DNA from 2 places in the Bacillus sp. EB106-07-01-XG149 genome. Region 2 is predicted to be linked to the other one. Evidence: riboswitches for the same ligand, from Rfam matches in the RefSeq annotation. Region 2 holds a riboswitch; the other holds the start of a gene.
The links. Region 2 has a riboswitch for cyclic di-AMP ahead of AC3WTA_RS24120 (hypothetical protein). Riboswitches for the same ligand answer to the same signal wherever they lie in the genome.
Positions count from the first base shown of each region.

Region 1: linked by a shared signal. The riboswitch ahead of AC3WTA_RS16895 (APC family permease) and the one ahead of AC3WTA_RS24120 (hypothetical protein) in region 2 are both predicted to bind cyclic di-AMP.

Region 1 covers NZ_JBYTDP010000003.1:882,462-891,542, forward strand. The annotation lists gene AC3WTA_RS16865 (M23 family metallopeptidase) at 1-795, shown strand, start outside; gene AC3WTA_RS16870 (Nramp family divalent metal transporter) at 785-2,080, opposite strand; gene trhO (oxygen-dependent tRNA uridine(34) hydroxylase TrhO) at 2,573-3,532, shown strand; gene AC3WTA_RS16880 (hypothetical protein) at 3,706-5,181, opposite strand; gene panE (2-dehydropantoate 2-reductase) at 5,356-6,300, shown strand; gene AC3WTA_RS16890 (hypothetical protein) at 6,356-6,484, opposite strand; cyclic di-AMP (ydaO/yuaA leader) riboswitch at 6,623-6,769, shown strand; gene AC3WTA_RS16895 (APC family permease) at 6,913-8,739, shown strand.
Region 2 covers NZ_JBYTDP010000008.1:9,978-19,058, forward strand. The annotation lists gene thiG (thiazole synthase) at 1-427, shown strand, start outside; gene thiF (thiazole biosynthesis adenylyltransferase ThiF) at 420-1,439, shown strand; gene thiD (bifunctional hydroxymethylpyrimidine kinase/phosphomethylpyrimidine kinase) at 1,446-2,267, shown strand; cyclic di-AMP (ydaO/yuaA leader) riboswitch at 2,353-2,500, shown strand; gene AC3WTA_RS24120 (hypothetical protein) at 2,594-2,980, shown strand; gene AC3WTA_RS24125 (hypothetical protein) at 2,996-3,226, shown strand; cyclic di-AMP (ydaO/yuaA leader) riboswitch at 3,486-3,631, shown strand; gene AC3WTA_RS24130 (SipW-dependent-type signal peptide-containing protein) at 3,726-3,830, shown strand; gene kdpF (K(+)-transporting ATPase subunit F) at 3,827-3,907, shown strand; gene kdpA (potassium-transporting ATPase subunit KdpA) at 3,927-5,594, shown strand; gene kdpB (potassium-transporting ATPase subunit KdpB) at 5,608-7,698, shown strand; gene kdpC (K(+)-transporting ATPase subunit C) at 7,715-8,296, shown strand; gene kdpDN (KdpD-like non-kinase potassium sensor) at 8,353-9,081, shown strand, end outside.

The DNA.
Region 1 (9,081 bases), on a different contig from region 2:
TTTAGCGTAGTATCAATCTTTATTTTGATAGGGTCAGTATTACTATTTGTGTGGAAAGTTATTTTCAGAAAGCGAATAGATAGAACACTACTCTTCATAGTTCTTTTCTCTATAATTGGTGCTTGGCCTTTAGGGTGGTTTGCTAACATAGGCGGACTTGCTTACCCAGCAGATGTACAGACTATGAGTCCTAAAATAGTCGTTCGTTTTCCCTTAAATGAACGAGCACTAGTAGGATGGGGTGGTGATCGGTTAGAAACGAACTATCACGTTATAAAACCGAATGAAAGGTGGGCATATGATATTCTTATTCCGCCTGCTGAAGCGAAAAGTAGTAATTTAGGGGATTATGGAATATATGGAGCGAAAGTAATGGCACCAGCTTCTGGAACAGTTGTATCTATCAATAATGATGAAAAAGATGTAGTTCCAGGAGAGGATGATTTTCAGTCAATGGCGGGGAATCATATTTATTTACGACTAGATGAATCAGGGACATTTATGGTTCTGGCCCATTTAAAGAAAGGATCAATTAAAGTGAGGGAAGGCCAACATGTAAATGAAGGAGAGGTTCTAGCCCAAGTCGGTAACTCCGGAAGTTCAAGTGAGCCGCATTTACATATTCATCATCAAAGGCAGGATCCATCAAATGTGAGCATATTTCTTGCGGAAGGATTACCACTTTACTTTCAAACTGAGAAAGGTGTGATAATGCCAGAAAGAGGTACATACATAAGTGGTAATGAAAAAAGGTATTCCAGTTTTATTGGAATACCTTTTCTCATTATCCTATAAATGTTTGATACAGTAAGAAAATATTTAAAATGATAACAAGTGCAGCAATGATCCAAGCGATAAAGGTTGTTATGCGGTGGTTAACGAGTGCACCCATAATTTTTTTACTGCTTGTAAACATAATAAGTGGTACTAATGCAAAAGCAATACCGAATGATAAGACGACTTGGCTCATGACTAGAGCGTAAGTTGGATTTACACCTAAAGCGATAATAACTAAGGGTGGAATCATTGTAATAAAGCGGCGTAAATATAACGGAATATGCATTCGAATGAATCCTTGCATAATAATGTCACCTGACATTGTACCGACAGAAGAGCTAGATAGTCCTGCTGATAAGAGCCCAATTCCAAATAAAGCAGCCGATACTGGACCGACTAAAGTACTGAACTGGTTAAAAGCAACATCAAGATCTTCAACATGCAAGCCATTTTTAAAGAATAGTGCAGCAGCAACAATTAACATACTCGCATTAATTGCTCCAGCGATAACCATTGCAATAATGATATCAATAAATTCGAAACGGAAAATCTTTTTCTTTTGTTCGTCAGTTGTTCCAACCACGCGGCGTTGTGTCAATGCAGAATGTAAATAGATTGCATGTGGCATTACTGTCGCACCTAATATCCCTGCTGCAAGTAATATACTGTCTACACCTTGGAATTTCGGAATAAATAGTCCTGAAAGAAGGGGACTTAATTCTGGTTTTGCATAAAAAACTTGGATTCCAAATGCTATTACTACAATAAAAATCATCCCTGTAATAATAGCTTCTAGTGGGCGAAATCCTCTGCGTTGAAACTCAAGAATAATAAATGATCCGACTGCTGTAATTAAAGCAGCTGGTAACATAGGAATTCCAAATAATAAATACAATCCGAGTGCTGCCCCGATAAATTCAGCTAAATCTGTAGCCATAATAACGAGTTCACCTTGTATCCATAAGCCGATAGACACAGGTTTTGGAAAGTGCTCGCGAGCTATTTCAGGTAAATTATTTCCCGTAGCAATTCCTAATTTAGCTGATAAAGTTTGAATTAATACTGCCATTAAGTTAGAAGCGAATATAACCCATAATAGTAAATATCCGTATTGTGAACCAGCTGCGATATTTGTAGCAAAGTTACCAGGGTCAATATAAGCTACGGATGCGATAAAAGCGGGTCCTAAAAACGGTAACAGTCGTTTCCAGCCTTTCGTTTCGCCACTTAAAGCTAAGTGTGCGGATTGAACAGTTGTACTTTGAGAAGGGACTTGTTCATCTTTTGATATATCTTTATTCATAGTAGTTTTCCCCTTTGAAATGTTAACTTGATGAAATTATTGTAAGTATTCTTATTGTTTATTTCAATACATTTAGATGTATTAGATGATATTTTTATTTGAACACAAATGTTTCCTTAGTGCAAATTATATGCCTTGCTGCAATAGATGGTGTCGTGTTATAAAAAATTGGGAGTTTATGGTGTGATGACGTGGGGAAACATAATGAATTAAAGGGCTATTTTTGAAATTTATGTGAACATAAAGCCTATAATACAGCATATTAATTGATGGAATTGCATTTGTATGATATATAATATATTGGGATTACAACTTAACCATAGTGTTTTGATGTGTAATCTTGTTTTTTATTTTTGTTAACTTATAGAAAATAGTATAAAGAGAAGAAAATGGGATGCATAAAACTTTGGATACATTTTCTTATTATATATGTTTTGATATGAACGTTAACTTATACATGATTTTAAAAATTAGATAGGTGGTAGAAATACATTGGCAACTACAAAACCATACAGAGTATTACTATATTACATGTATACAACAATTGAAAACCCTGAAGAATTCGCTGCAGAGCATTTAGCATTTTGTAATTCACTTGAATTAAAAGGAAGAATCCTTGTAGCTAAAGAAGGAATTAACGGAACTTGTTCTGGAACTGTAGAACAAACAGAGAAATACATGGAAGCAATGAACAACGATCCACGCTTTGACGGTATCGTATTTAAAATAGATGAAGAAGAAGGGCACGCATTCAAGAAAATGCACGTACGTCCTCGTCCAGAGTTAGTGACACTTCGTCTAGAAGATGACATTAACCCACACGAAATAACTGGAAAGTATTTAGAGCCAAAAGATTTTTATGAAGCAATGAAACAAGAAGATACAGTTATTATTGATGCACGAAATGATTATGAGTTTGATTTAGGACACTTCAAGGGTGCAATTAAACCAGATATCGAATCATTCCGTGAATTACCAGATTGGATTAGAGAAAACAAAGAAACACTTGAAGGTAAAAAGATTTTAACATACTGTACAGGCGGAATTCGTTGTGAGAAGTTTTCTGGTTGGTTAGTTCGTGAAGGCTACGAAGATGTAGGTCAGCTTCACGGCGGTATTGTAACGTACGGCAAAGACCCAGAAGTACAAGGTGAGCTTTGGGATGGACAATGTTACGTGTTCGATGAGCGTATCTCTGTACCAGTAAACCAAAAAGAGCATGTTATCGTTGGTAAAGACCACTTTACAGGTGAACCTTGTGAGCGCTATGTAAACTGTGCAAATCCAGAATGTAATAAGAAAATTTTATGTTCTGAAGAAAACGAAGCAAAACATTTACGTGCATGTTCTCATGAATGTCGTGTACACCCACGTAATCGTTATATCGTGCAACACGAATTAACTGAAGAGCAAGTAGCTGCTGCATTAGAGAAAATCGAAGCAGGAAAGTAAGATAAATTAGTGTAATAAAAAAGTACTCCAAATTTTATTTTGGAGTACTTTTTTTACTATGCGGTACTTTTTTTGTCAGTTTTTGTCGGTAAGTCGATATAATTTAAAAATCGCTAATAAAAATTTCATTTACTGAAGCGTACCACGTATTTGTAATTTGAAAATAACCTTCTTTACTTCTTATCATCTTTCTCTTTCACAGCAGAAAGTACAGTTTGTTTTACCCATGATTTTCTTCGTTTATGTTGTAGACTCCATTGGTATAAACTTTGCGCGCCTAAAATAAATGAAATGACTATGCCGCTGATTGCTATTAAAAGTGCGAAAAATTCAAGTGGCGACGAGATTTTGTTTGAATCGGTGTTTCTTAAAAGATCAATCATAGTAAACCCTAACATTTGGCCTACTACAGAGTAGAGCGTTAAAATTAATAGTAAAAGGCTATCTTTTTTAGAAGCGACATTTTCTTGATATTTAAACAAACTATCGAGATTTTGTTTTGCATTCGAGTAAAGTACTTCAATATTAAATAGTTTTCTTAAGCGGAAAAAAATATCTTCACTCTGTGATTGGGATACTAACTCTAAAGAAAAGTAATTCGCTGTAAATGAATTGATTGAATAAATTAATTTCTCTATTTCATTTGTATCTTGATCAATGTTTAGTTCAGCATAAGCGTTTGCCATCTTTAATAAAACAACTTTATGAAATAGATTTAATAACAAAGCGTAATAAAACTCTCCGTACATTTGACTAGCAAGTTTAGCGAATTCGTGTTCATCCTCGTTTGTTATACATGTGAAAATATGTTCTTCCATAATAAAGTAGCGATTAGGAGCCCATCTTTGATAAGAATGTTTTGTTAAATAATCTTGAATATAAGGAACATTATTTGCGCTAATATAGGGCTTGCCATTGTCTGTTAATCCGGAAAGACTGGAAGCTCGGTATACATCGATTACATGAAGGTCTGACTTTTTGTTTATGGATAATAAAGTTTGTACATACATTCGTTGATCTTCAAAGAAGGGGAATGTTTGAAAGTAAGAACTCCGCAATCTCTTTTTCTCAAAGAAGTCTGTTAAGCCATGAAATAAATCGCCGAATATGAGCTTCTCTACTTGTGAATATTGTTTTCCGTTACATTCAATACAGATAGTTTCAGTTGTATCATTTTTAGTTTCAAGGACACGGAAGTGGGCGGCAAATTCGATTGCTTCTGACAATGTCATGTTTGGAGCGGTTTCTACTTCTGTCCGAATTGTTAAGAAGCCAAGCTCATAAGGACAAAGTGTTACGTCAATAGAATGAATTTTGAATGGAACGGAAATCAAATTTGTTGTTAAATGTCCAGTTAAGTTAAGGTCTTTAGAATAGCGCTGCAATCCTTTTTGGTGCTCTGATTGAGGAAATAGAATTTTATTTGTAAATGAAAGATAGTATGCTTCCATATTTTGATGTGAAACTTGAAACTTTCCGTAGTATGTATTTTCATTTTCAAGATGATCGAGTCGAAAAGGGCGAAAATCATTTTTCTGTAAGAAAGGGAACATATTTTGTTCATATCCAGTTTTAAAAGAAAACGGGAATATAAATTGAAATATAGCTGTTGCTACATCTTTTTCCTCGATTGTCTGTATTGCCTCCATTTACATTGTTTCCTTTCATATATGCTATAAAAACAACATGCCCAAATTTATTTGAAAATAACCACTGTTTTATACTTGATTAAGAATGAAAATTCAGCTTATTTAGTAGAGGACATGTATAATGTTATGTATACTACATGTTATAAAATTGTATTTTGAAAAGGGGGATGTTGTATGCGTATTTTAGTATTAGGAGCTGGTGGCGTCGGAGGATTTTTTGGTGGCCGATTAGTCGAAAAAGGGGAAGATGTTACGTTTCTTGTTCGTAGTAAAAGAAAACAGCAATTAGAGGAAAAGGGACTTGTTATTCGTAGTGTGAATGGGGATTTTTCCTTCCAACCGAAATTAATAACGAAAGAAGATCGAACTTCTCCATTTGATGTCATTTTATTTTCAACAAAAGCGTATCACTTAAACGAGGCGATTCAAGATTTGAAGCCGTTTGTAGGTGAAAATACTGTCATCATTCCATTGTTAAATGGTATTGCTCATATATCACTATTACAAAAAGAATTTGGTGAAGAGAAAGTGATTGGCGGTCTATGTTTTATCGAGACGACGTTAAACGATCAAGGAGAAATTGTACAAACTAGCGCTGCCAACAGACTTCTGTTTGGAGAAATGAAGTTTCAAGATTCAGAGAGAAAACAGCATATTGCTAAAGCATTTGCAGGTACGAAATCTAGTTTTGTTTTAAGTGAAAATATTACGCAAGATATGTGGCATAAATATTTATTTATTACTGTAATGTCAGGTGTGACAACATTAATGCGTGCACCAATAGGACCGATTCGTGAAAGCGAAGGTGGACGTGATTTTATTCAAAACTTATTTGAAGAATGTGTGCAAATCATGAGATATATAGGGGCACCAATTAAGGAAGATATTGCCCAGGAACATATGAAAACAATTGATAAAATTTCGTATGATATGAAGTCATCGATGCAGCGTGATATGGAAAAAGGTTCGTCCATTGAAGGGAAGCACATACAAGGATACTTACTAGATGTAGCAGAACAGTTTTCTATGGAAGCACCATTATTGGGTGCAGTATATCAAAATTTAAAAGTGTATGAAGAAATGATCTTTAACAAATCAGCAATAGAATTGGATGTATGAAAAAATAAAAAAGAAAGCAATATATAAGTGTATTGCTTTCTTTTTTTATGACAACTTATTTATTTCTTTTCGTTCTATCTGTCAAATTTATTTCCTGTTCACGTTTACCGTATAATTGATTAATTTCATTTGCTAATGCATCTAAATAGGAATCAGAAAAAATAGGCTTCTTTTCTTTAGACATATGGGTCTCCTTTATCGTTTTTTAGTATTCATTATGTATATTTACCAGCGGATTATGCGCAATCATTTTATTTTTTTCTTTTTCAAAATTTTTGTTTACATTTTGAAAATAAAGGAGTATTATAATCCACAGTTTCAATTTTCTAAATCGCTGAAACCGCATGGTGCGGGGGACCCGTTCTTATGGATTAGTACTTAATCCAATGGGGTGAATCCTTGAAAAAGGTAGGGCTACTCATAGGCCCGAATCCGACAGCTAACCTCGTAAGCGTTATATTGAGAAGGAAGGTGGAGCTTGTGCGACAAAAAATATAATGTCTACAAGTCTATTTCGTTATGGCTTGTAGACATTTTTGTTTTCTGAAGAAATTGTTTATCCGCTGTAACTAGCAGAATCGTTCGTACAAAATTATTGGAGAGTGGATAGCATTGGTTTCATCTATTAAAAGGTTTTTAATTGGAAGACCGTTAAAATCAACTGAGTTAGGAGAGCAAAAGCTTAATAAAACGAAGGCGTTAGCCATTTTATCTTCTGACGCATTGTCATCGGTTGCATACGGACCAGAGCAAATTTTAATTGCTTTAGCAGGTCTTGGAGCGATTGCTTATTGGTATTCAATTCCAATCGCTGTTGGGGTATTAGTGTTATTGACAGCCCTTATTTTATCTTATCGTCAAATTATTTTTGCTTATCCTCATGGCGGAGGCGCGTATGTTGTATCAAAAGAAAATTTAGGGATGAATCCAGGGTTAATAGCTGGAGGATCTTTATTAGTCGATTATATTTTAACTGTGGCAGTAAGTGTGTCCGCAGGTACAGATGCGCTCACATCAGCTTTTCCAAGTTTACATGCACATAATGTAATCATTGCGATTATATTTGTTATATTGATTACTATTTTAAATTTAAGAGGGGTAACGGAATCAGCTTCCGTTTTAGCATATCCGGTTTATTTATTCGTTCTAGCACTATTTATATTGATTGGGGTAGGGATATACAATATTTTAACTGGTCACGTTTCACCGACTTTACACACGCCGATTGGAACGCCGGTTGCGGGAATTAGTTTGTTCTTACTGCTACGAGCATTTGCATCGGGTAGTTCGGCTTTAACAGGTGTTGAGGCAATCTCTAACGCAATTCCAAACTTTAAGGATCCTGCACCTAACAATGCAGCGAAAACATTGCTTGCAATGGGTGCATTACTTGCCGTTTTATTTTCAGGAATTGTCTTTTTAGCTTATTATTACGGAATTAATCCAAGTAAGGAAGTAACAGTTGTTTCACAAATTGCTGAACAAACTTTTGGACGTAATTTCATGTACTATTTCATACAAGGTACAACTGCTTTAATATTAATTCTTGCTGCTAATACAGGTTATTCTGCATTTCCACTATTAGCAGTTAACCTTGCAAAAGACAAATTTATACCGAGAATGTTTACGATTAGAGGAGACCGCCTAGGTTACTCAAACGGTATTATTATACTTGGGATAGCTTCGATTATTTTAATTGTAGCTTTCCAAGGGCAAACAGAACATTTAATCCCGTTATATGCAGTAGGTGTATTTATTCCATTTACACTTTCTCAAACGGGTATGGTATTAAAATGGCTTCGTGAAAAACCTGAAGGATGGGCTTTGAGATTAACGGTTAATTTAATTGGTGCAGTTATTAGTTTTATCGTAATGAGCATGTTCTTTTTAACTAAATTTGCACAAGTTTGGTCAATCCTTATTTTCTTACCTGCCATCATCTTCTTGTTCCATAGAATTAAGAAGCATTACGATGCAGTGGGCGATCAATTAAGTTTAAAAACTTGTGAACCACTTGTTCCAATTGAGGGAAATGTAATTGTCGTTCCTGTAGCGGGCATGACTCATGTGGTGGAAAATTCATTGAACTATGCGAAGGCTCTTTCTGCAGATCAAGTTATCGCTGTATATGTTGCTTTTGACAGAGAAGAGGAAAAGAAATTTGAAGAGAAATGGAAGAAGTGGCAACCTGAAGTAAGACTTGTTACCTTACATTCTCACTATAGAAGTATTATTCAACCGCTAACAAAGTTTATTGATACAGTGCAATATAAAGCGAGTGAATCAAATTACCGAGTTACTGTCGTTATACCACAGTTCATTCCGAAAAAAGGTTGGCATAACATTCTTCATAATCAGTCTAGTTTACTCATTCGTGCGTATTTACTCTATAAAAGAAATGTTGTTATTACAACAGTTCCATATCATTTGAAAAAGTAAGAAGATTTTTTAAGGATAGCTTTACGAAAGTGAAGCTATCCTTTTTGTGTATACGCTATGCATAATTGCATATGAACCTAAAAGATATACTGATATAATTTTTATATCTATGAGTAAGTAGGAGTTTTTGTTGTGATATATGGATATTTCAATTGAAAAAGTGAAGTGGATTATATTTTGAAATAAGGACAGGAAAGCTTGAAAATAAAGGGAATTAAAATACTTCTTTACGATAGATAAATAGCTGTGTTTAAATGACCTTACAGTACAAAACTTACATGAAAACAAAACGAAATTTCATATTTGCGTACGTTATTTAGCTTAAAATGAATAATATTTTTA
Region 2 (9,081 bases):
GGCATCTGAAATGTTACTAGAAGAAGGATTTATCGTACTTCCGTATACATCTGATGATGTTGTATTAGCACGTAAATTACAAGAACTAGGTGTGCATGCAATTATGCCAGGAGCATCACCAATCGGTTCAGGGCTTGGTATTGTAAATCCGTTAAACTTAAGCTTCATTATTGAACAAGCGACAGTACCAGTTATCGTTGACGCTGGTATCGGTAGCCCAGCTGATGCGGCATTTGCAATGGAATTAGGAGCGGATGGCGTGTTATTAAATACTGCTGTATCGGGAGCAAAAGATCCAATAAAAATGGCACAAGCAATGAAATTAAGTATTGAAGCAGGACGATTAGGATTTGAAGCGGGGCGTATTGCACGTAAACGTTGTGCAACAGCAAGTAGTCCTTTAGAAGGAATGAGCGTAGTTGAATAATCGATATTCTCGCCAAGAATTATTTTCTCCAATTGGAGAAGAGGGGCAACGAAAGATAAGAGAAAAGCATGTACTCATTATCGGTGCAGGTGCATTAGGTAGTGCAAATGCAGAGATGTTTGTAAGAGCAGGTGTTGGAACAGTAACGATTGTTGACCGAGATTATGTCGATTGGAGTAATTTACAAAGGCAACAATTGTATGCAGAGAGCGATGTAGAGAATAACCTACCGAAGGCTGTAGCGGCAAAGAAGCGTCTAGAAGAAATTAATAGTGAAGTAAGAGTAGAAGCTCTCGTTCAAGATGTAACAGCTGAGGAATTAGAAGAACTCGTTACAAATGTTGATGTAATTATTGATGCAACTGATAATTTCGAAACGCGTTTTATTGTGAATGATATAGCACAAAAGTATTCCGTTCCATGGGTTTACGGAGCCTGTGTAGGGAGTTACGGCCTTTCTTACACAATTCTTCCTAGTAAAACGCCATGTTTATCTTGTCTATTACAATCGATTCCGCTTGGCGGGGCGACATGTGATACAGCGGGCATTATATCTCCTGCTGTATCTCTCGTCGTTTCTCATCAAGTAACGGAAGCTCTTAAACTGTTAGTGGAAGATTATGAATTGCTTCGAGATGGACTTGTGTCGTTTGATGTATGGAAGAATGAATATTCATGTATGAATGTGCAAAAGCTTCGTAAGCATAATTGTCCTTCGTGCGGAGAGAATGCGATATACCCGTATTTAAATAAAGAAAATACATCGAAAACAGCAGTTTTGTGCGGGAGAAATACAGTTCAAATTAGACCACCTCATAAAGAAGAAATGGATTTTGAACGATATAAAGAGCTGCTGAAAGATCGTGTGAATAATTTGAATGTAAATCCATATTTAATATCATTTTCTGTGGAGGAAAAGAGATTAGTTGCTTTTAAAGATGGCCGGGTACTTGTACATGGAACGAAAGATATAAGCGAAGCAAAAACAATTTATCATCGCTATTTTGGATAGAAAAGGATGAGTGGGATGAAAGTAAATAAAGCTTTAACAATTGCAGGATCTGATAGTGGAGGTGGTGCCGGCATTCAAGCAGATTTAAAAACCTTCCAAGAGCTTGGTGTGTATGGGATGACGGCAATTACGGCAATTACTGCTCAAAATACGCTTGGCGTTCAAGGGGTATATCCAGTTCCGTTAGAAGGTATTACGGAACAGCTGAATTCAATTGGTACGGATTTAACACCAGATGCTGTGAAACTAGGAATGTTATTTAGCAGTGAAATTATTCAAATTGTCGCAGAACATATTAATAAGTTTGGGTGGAATAATATTGTACTAGATCCTGTTATGATTGCTAAGGGCGGTGCATCATTATTACAACAGGAAGCAGTACAAGCATTAAAAGAATATTTATTACCAGTAGCAACCGTTGTAACACCGAATGTTCCTGAGGCAGAAGTGTTAACCGGGATGGAGATTCATAATGTTGAAGATAGTAAGGAAGCTGCGAAAGTACTGCATGAACTAGGTGCGAAATACGTGCTTATGAAGGGTGGACATGCAGAATATCAAGGTAATGAAGTAATTGACTTACTCTTTGATGGTGAGCAATTTATCGAATTTAGAAGTGAACGGATTCCTTCAAAGCAAACGCACGGAAGCGGGTGCACATTTGCTTCAGCGGTTACAGCAGGACTTGCGAAAGGCTACTCAATTGAAGAGGCAGTTCTAGAAGCGAAACGATTTATTAGTATAGCAATTGAAGAGCCTTTGAATATCGGAAGTGGTCATGGGCCGACGAATCATTTTGCATATAAATTGAATAAAACACAAGCATAAAGAAAGGAAAAGTCAGTTTTATAACTGGCTTTTTTTCTGTTTACTTTTTTCAAATACAGGAGTAATATATCAGCCAGAATACATTTTTTGTAATACGCTGAGTCCAAATATAAGGAGCGGAGGAACCAATTTGTGCAGTGTCACTAGGGGTGAATCTTTCAATTTTGAAAGTAGGGCTACTCTCAAAGCCCGAATCCGACAGCTAACTTCGTAAGCGTCTTGAGAGAGGACGGTGCCATGATGGATACATCACTTCATCAATCTGATTAGTATAAGGGAATATCAATCTATGTTTGAGTTCTTTTATGCTAAGGAGGATGAGGTACATGGAATTAACACTTATTTGTATTGGAGAAGAAAGCAAGGTAAATAGTTTAAGAGATTTAGTAGCATTTCAACATGAGTTAATTATTTTTACAGCAAATGAAGAGATAGCTGCTGAAGTTAGGAATTGTGGGTTTGATTGGACTTATAGCTGTAGTAAGGCACAAGATTTTACTAGTATTTGTGAGTGTATTAAGAAGGTGATTTTACTAGGGGATGAGCTTCCAATCATTAGTTTCTTCACAGAACACATTCGCTTTTCTTTTCAAGCACCTATTACTGTTGTTACAAGGAATAAACGATATCCAGCGAGGCTCTATGAAAAAATTGGAGCTACATTTGTCGTGTTTACGAATTGTAATAATATTTCTTTTTTATTTTTTGAATAGGGCGGGGGAAAAAAGATGAAGGTGTTGTTACTAGGAGATATAGCGAATCGTTGGGCGGTATCAGTAGAGCGAGTTCAAGAATTGGTGGTGCTTGATCCTATTTTTCCAAGGGCCTATATCATATTGCCATCGAAAGACGCTTTATATTTAAAAACAGATGTTATCGAATATGAGCAGCTACATGCAGAATTGTCACAAGTTTATATTCGCGGGAGAAATTTGCGCGCATTTTTGCGTGGAGAATAAATAGTGAAAAAAAAGAGCGAATGCTAAGTGCAACAAGCTATGCACTTCATGTCATGCGCTCTTTTTATTTCGTATTTAAAAGATTATTTTTGTGAAAAAGAAAGAAAAGACGAGAAAACAGATGAAATAATATTAATAACACTCAATGTAAGCGTTTAAATAGATGGATATTTTCTTATTTTCAGTAATTTAGCTCTTTACAAGTTAAATATAGAGGAGTATATTTACTCTCATAAATCATTCATAAAATTTCCAAAAAAACCTAAAATCGCTGAGTTCCAGAAATGGAGCGGGGGAACCAATTTTGTGCATCGTCACTTGGGGTGAATCTTTCAGTTTTGAAAGTAGGGCTACTCTTTAGGCCCGAATCCGACAGCTAACCTCGTAAGCGTTTAGAGAGGAGGTTTACTTTGTGTTGTTCATTTCGAACACTAAGTAGAGCTTAGTGTTCTTTTTTTGATAAATTAATGGTAAATTTTTACAGAAAAGAGGAATGGCTATGTTAGATGTTGTAATGATCGGGATTTTTGTTGTGTTAGTCGCATCGATGGTAAGTCTTGCAAGTTGGTCAGATAAAGTTGTGAAAGAAGGGAAGCAATCATGACGGTTGCCTTATCGGTTATTGTTGCAGCAATTACGGTGTACTTAGTGTATGCATTATTAAATCCAGAAAAGTTTTAATTAGGGGGAATCATTCATTATGATTTGGGTCGCAGTTGTTATTACCATGCTGTTGTTTATTCTTGTGGCAAAGCCAATGGGGATTTATTTAGAGAAAGCCTTTCAAGGTAGTAAAAAGTTAGATAAAGTATTCGGGCCTTTTGAAAAACTTATTTTTAAAATTACGGGTGTAAAAGAATACAATCAAACGTGGAAACAGTACGCATTGTCATTAGTTTTATTAAATGGATTTATGATTGTTGTCGTATATTTCATTTTCAGACTACAAGGAGTATTGCCATTAAATCCAGCACACATTGAAGGGATGGAGCCTACGCTTGCTTTTAATACAGCAATTAGTTTTATGGCTGATACAAACTTACAGCATTATAGCGGTGAAAATGGTTTATCGTATTTATCACAATTAATCGGAATTACATTTTTAATGTTTGCAGCACCAGCAACGACGTTAGCACTTGTAATGGCGTTTATAAGAGGGCTTGCTGGGAAGGAACTCGGTAACTTTTTCGTTGATTTTACGAGAGCACTAACGAGAGTATTTCTTCCTATCGCATTTATTGCGGCACTAGTCTTTGTCGCACTTGGCGTACCACAAACGTTAGACAGTGCAGTTACAGCACAAACAATCGATGGGGCAAAGCAAAGTATATTACGTGGGCCTGTTGCATCATTCGTGTCCATTAAGGAACTCGGAAATAACGGCGGTGGATTTTTCGGAGCAAACTCTACGCACCCTTTTGAAAATCCAGGGCAAATGAGTAATATTTTACAAATGATGCTTATGATGTTATTGCCAACAGCACTTCCATTTACGTACGGACGAATGGTAGGAAATAAAAAACAAGGTCGTATCCTTTTCGTATCACTATTCATGGTGTTTTTACTAGGATTTATAACGATTACTACATCTGAATTACATGGGAATCCAGCGTTAAATGGAATGGGCATCGAACATGTACAAGGGAGTACAGAAGGAAAAGAAGTACGATTTGGAACAGTATTTTCTTCCCTATACGCAACAGTGACGACAGCTGCTGAAACAGGAGCCGTTAATACGATGCATGATACGTTAACACCAATTGGCGGGTTAGTACCACTCGTAAATATGATGTTAAATACAGTGTATGGCGGAGTTGGGGCAGGTTTTGTGAACATTATTATGTATGCGATTATCGCAGTCTTTATATCTGGATTGATGGTTGGACGGACACCAGAGTTTTTAGGTAAGAAAATTGAAGGTAAGGAAATGAAATTAATTGCGGTAACGATACTATTTCATCCACTGCTTATTTTAGGGTTTTCAGCATTAGCTCTTTCAACAAGTTTAGGAACGGATGCCATTTCTCATTCTGGTTTCCACGGTTTAACGCAAGTGGTATATGAATATACATCGTCAGCTGCGAATAACGGATCTGGATTTGAAGGGTTAGCGGATAATACACCGTTTTGGAATATTACAACTGGCTTAGTTATGTTTTTAGGGCGCTATTTCAGTTTAATTACGATGCTAGCTGTTGCAGCTTCATTGAAAGAAAAGACGGTAGTACCAGAAACAGTCGGAACGTTCCGTACGGATAATAGTTTATTTGGCGGCATTTTCATCGGAACAATTGTAATTGTCGGTGCATTAACATTCTTCCCGATGTTAGTACTCGGCCCAATTGCAGAATTTCTTACATTGAAGTAATGGAGGGTAAATGATGAGACCGGTAGTAGTAAAAGAAAAGAGAGTAAATGATTCACAAATACATGCTGTAGAAGATGAAGTTAGACAAGCGAAAACGATGGATCGTGATATCGTGAAACATGCGATGAAACAATCCTTTGCGAAATTGAATCCGAAAGTCATGATAAAGAATCCGATTATGTTTGTTGTAGAAATTGGATTTATCATTACGTTCATTTTATCGTTTCTTCCAAGTCGTTCTAGTAGTGTACCAGGATGGTTTAATATAACAGTTTCTCTCATTCTATTATTTACAGTTTTATTTGCTAACTTTGCAGAAGCGTTAGCGGAAGGACGGGGGAAAGCGCAAGCCGATTCTTTAAAACAGTCAAAGAAAGATGTGTTTGCAAATGTTGTAAAAGAAACTGGAAACATTGTTCAAGTTTCAGCAACTGATCTGAGAAAAGATGACGTTGTTATTGTAAAACAAGGAGAAATGATTCCGAGTGATGGAGAAGTCATAAAAGGATTAGCGTCTGTTGATGAATCTGCGATTACAGGGGAATCGGCTCCTGTAATAAAAGAAGCGGGCGGTGATTTTTGTTCCGTGACAGGTGGAACGATGGTCGTAAGTGATGAGATTACAATTGTCATTACGAGTAATCCTGGTGAATCATTTATTGATAAAATGATTTCGTTAGTAGAAGGAGCTGCTCGTCAAAAAACGCCGAATGAGATTGCCTTAAATACAGTATTAACGAGTTTAACGCTTATTTTCTTAATCGTTGTTGTGACGTTGCCGATTTTTACAAACTATTTAGGGTTTCAAATTGATACAGCTGTACTTGTAGCGTTGTTAGTTTGTTTAATTCCAACGACAATTGGTGGTTTATTATCAGCAATTGGTATTGCCGGGATGGACCGGGTGACAAAGTTCAATGTGTTAGCGATGTCGGGTAAAGCAGTAGAAGCTGCGGGTGATATTAATACAATCATTTTAGATAAAACAGGTACGATTACTTTCGGGAACCGAATGGCACATACATTGCTTCCTGTAGGAAATGAGACGATTGAGCAAGTAGGGAAATGGGCTGCGATTAGTTCAGTCTTAGATGAAACACCAGAAGGTCGATCAGTTATAGAATATGTAAAAACGAAATCTATATCATATAATCGAGAAATTGCAGAACAAGGTGAATTTGTTCCGTTTAAAGCAGAAACGAGAATGAGTGGTGTTGATTTACAGGACGGAACGAAAGTGAGAAAAGGTGCTGTAGGTAGCGTAATTGAATGGGTTAGGTCACAAGGTGGAACGATTCCGAAAGATGTAAATCAAAAAGCAGATTCCATTTCCAAAGAGGGCGGGACACCACTTGTAGTTGCAGTGAATAATCGTATTTACGGTTTAATTTATTTAAAGGATACAGTAAAGCCAGGTATGCGTGAGCGTTTTGAACAATTGCGCCAAATGGGGATTAAAACGGTTATGTGTACAGGTGATAACCCGTTAACAGCAGCAACGATTGCAAAAGAAGCAGGGGTAGATGAGTTTGTTGCTGAGTGTAAGCCAGAAGATAAAATTGCGGTTATTAAAGCAGAGCAAGATAAAGGGAAACTTGTAGCGATGACGGGTGATGGTACAAATGATGCGCCGGCATTAGCGCAGGCTGACGTTGGATTAGCGATGAATAGTGGTACGACAGCTGCGAAAGAAGCAGCGAATATGATTGATTTAGATTCGAACCCGACAAAAATTATTGAGGTTGTAGGGATTGGTAAGCAATTGTTAATGACGCGTGGTGCGTTAACGACGTTTAGTATTGCGAACGATATTGCAAAATATTTTGCAATCATTCCAGCAATGTTTACACTTGCGATTCCGCAAATGGAAGCATTAAACATTATGAAATTAACATCACCGCTGTCAGCGATTTTATCAGCATTAATATTTAACGCTGTTATTATTCCGTTACTTATTCCATTGGCGATGAAAGGTATCGCATATAAACCGATGAGTTCGAATGCACTATTGGGCCGAAACCTACTTATTTATGGGCTTGGTGGAGTGATTGTACCGTTCATTGGAATTAAAGTAATTGATATAATTGTCGGCTTGTTCATATAAGGAAGAGGGGAAAAAGATGGAGAAGAAACAAAGTATACTATCACCAATCATCCGTATTACTTTTACATTTTTAGTGTTGTGCGGCCTTGTATACCCGCTTATTGTAACTGGTATTGCACAAGCAGTAATGAAGGATAATGCGGATGGAAGTCTAATATATAATGATAAAAACGAAGTGATTGGTTCTACATTAATCGGTCAAAATTTCACAGATCCACGTTATTTTCATGGGCGTGTTTCTAGTATTGAATATAAAGCAGAAGCATCAGGGTCTAATAACTATGCACCATCTAATCCGGATTTAGAGAAACGAGTAGAGAAAAGTGTTGAAGAGTGGAAGAAACAAAACCCAACTGTTCCGGTAACAGAAGTGCCGATTGATCTAGTGACGAATTCAGGTTCAGGGCTAGATCCTGATATTAGTCCGCAGGCAGCTTCTGTGCAGGTGGATCGTATCTCTAAATTAACGAAAATTCCGAAAGAAACATTAGGTCAATTGATTAAAGATCAAACGGAAGGTGCTGCACTTGGCTTATTTGGAGAGAACCGCGTAAACGTTTTAAAGTTAAATTTAGAATTGCAGAAACTACTGAAATAGTAACAGTGCTACCTCAATCTAACGGATTGAGGTAGCGTTGTTTCGAAAGGAAGGTTGTGAGTGTTTTGTATGCGGATGACTATAAACCAACTTTTCAAAGGCGAACACCAGAAGAGTATTTAGAATATATTCGTCAGCAAAACCGCGGGAAGTTAAAGTTATATGTAGGAGCGGCTCCAGGAGTAGGAAAAAGTTATAAAATGCTCTTTGATGCCAGAGAGATGAAAAAGGAAGGTACGGATATTGTAATTGGTTTAATTGAAACGCACGGGAGAAAAGAGACGGAAGACGCAATTGCTGATTTAGAAAAAGTTCCTTTAAAAGAAATAGAGTATAAAGGGAAAGTATTTTATGAACTCGATGTGGAAGGAATTATAAAACGTGCACCGCAAGTCGTTGTTGTGGATGAACTTGCGCATAGCAATATTCCTGGATCTAAAAATAAGAAACGTTATATGGATGTACAGGAATTGCTAGATGCCGGTATATCCGTCTTATCAGCTTTTAATATTCAACATTTAGAAAGCGTTCATGACATTGTAGCTCAAATTACAAATGTAAAAGTAAGAGAACGTATTCCAGATTTTATTTTACAAAAAGCAAATGAAATTCAACTTGTTGATGCAACACCCGAGGTATTAAGGAAGAGATTAATAGACGGGAAGATATATAAAGAAGAAAAAATAGAGCAAAGCTTACAAAATTTCTTCACGCTTAATAATTTAGGGGCACTAAGAGAATTATCACTTCGGGAAGTTGCCGATGATATGGACGAGAAAATTAGT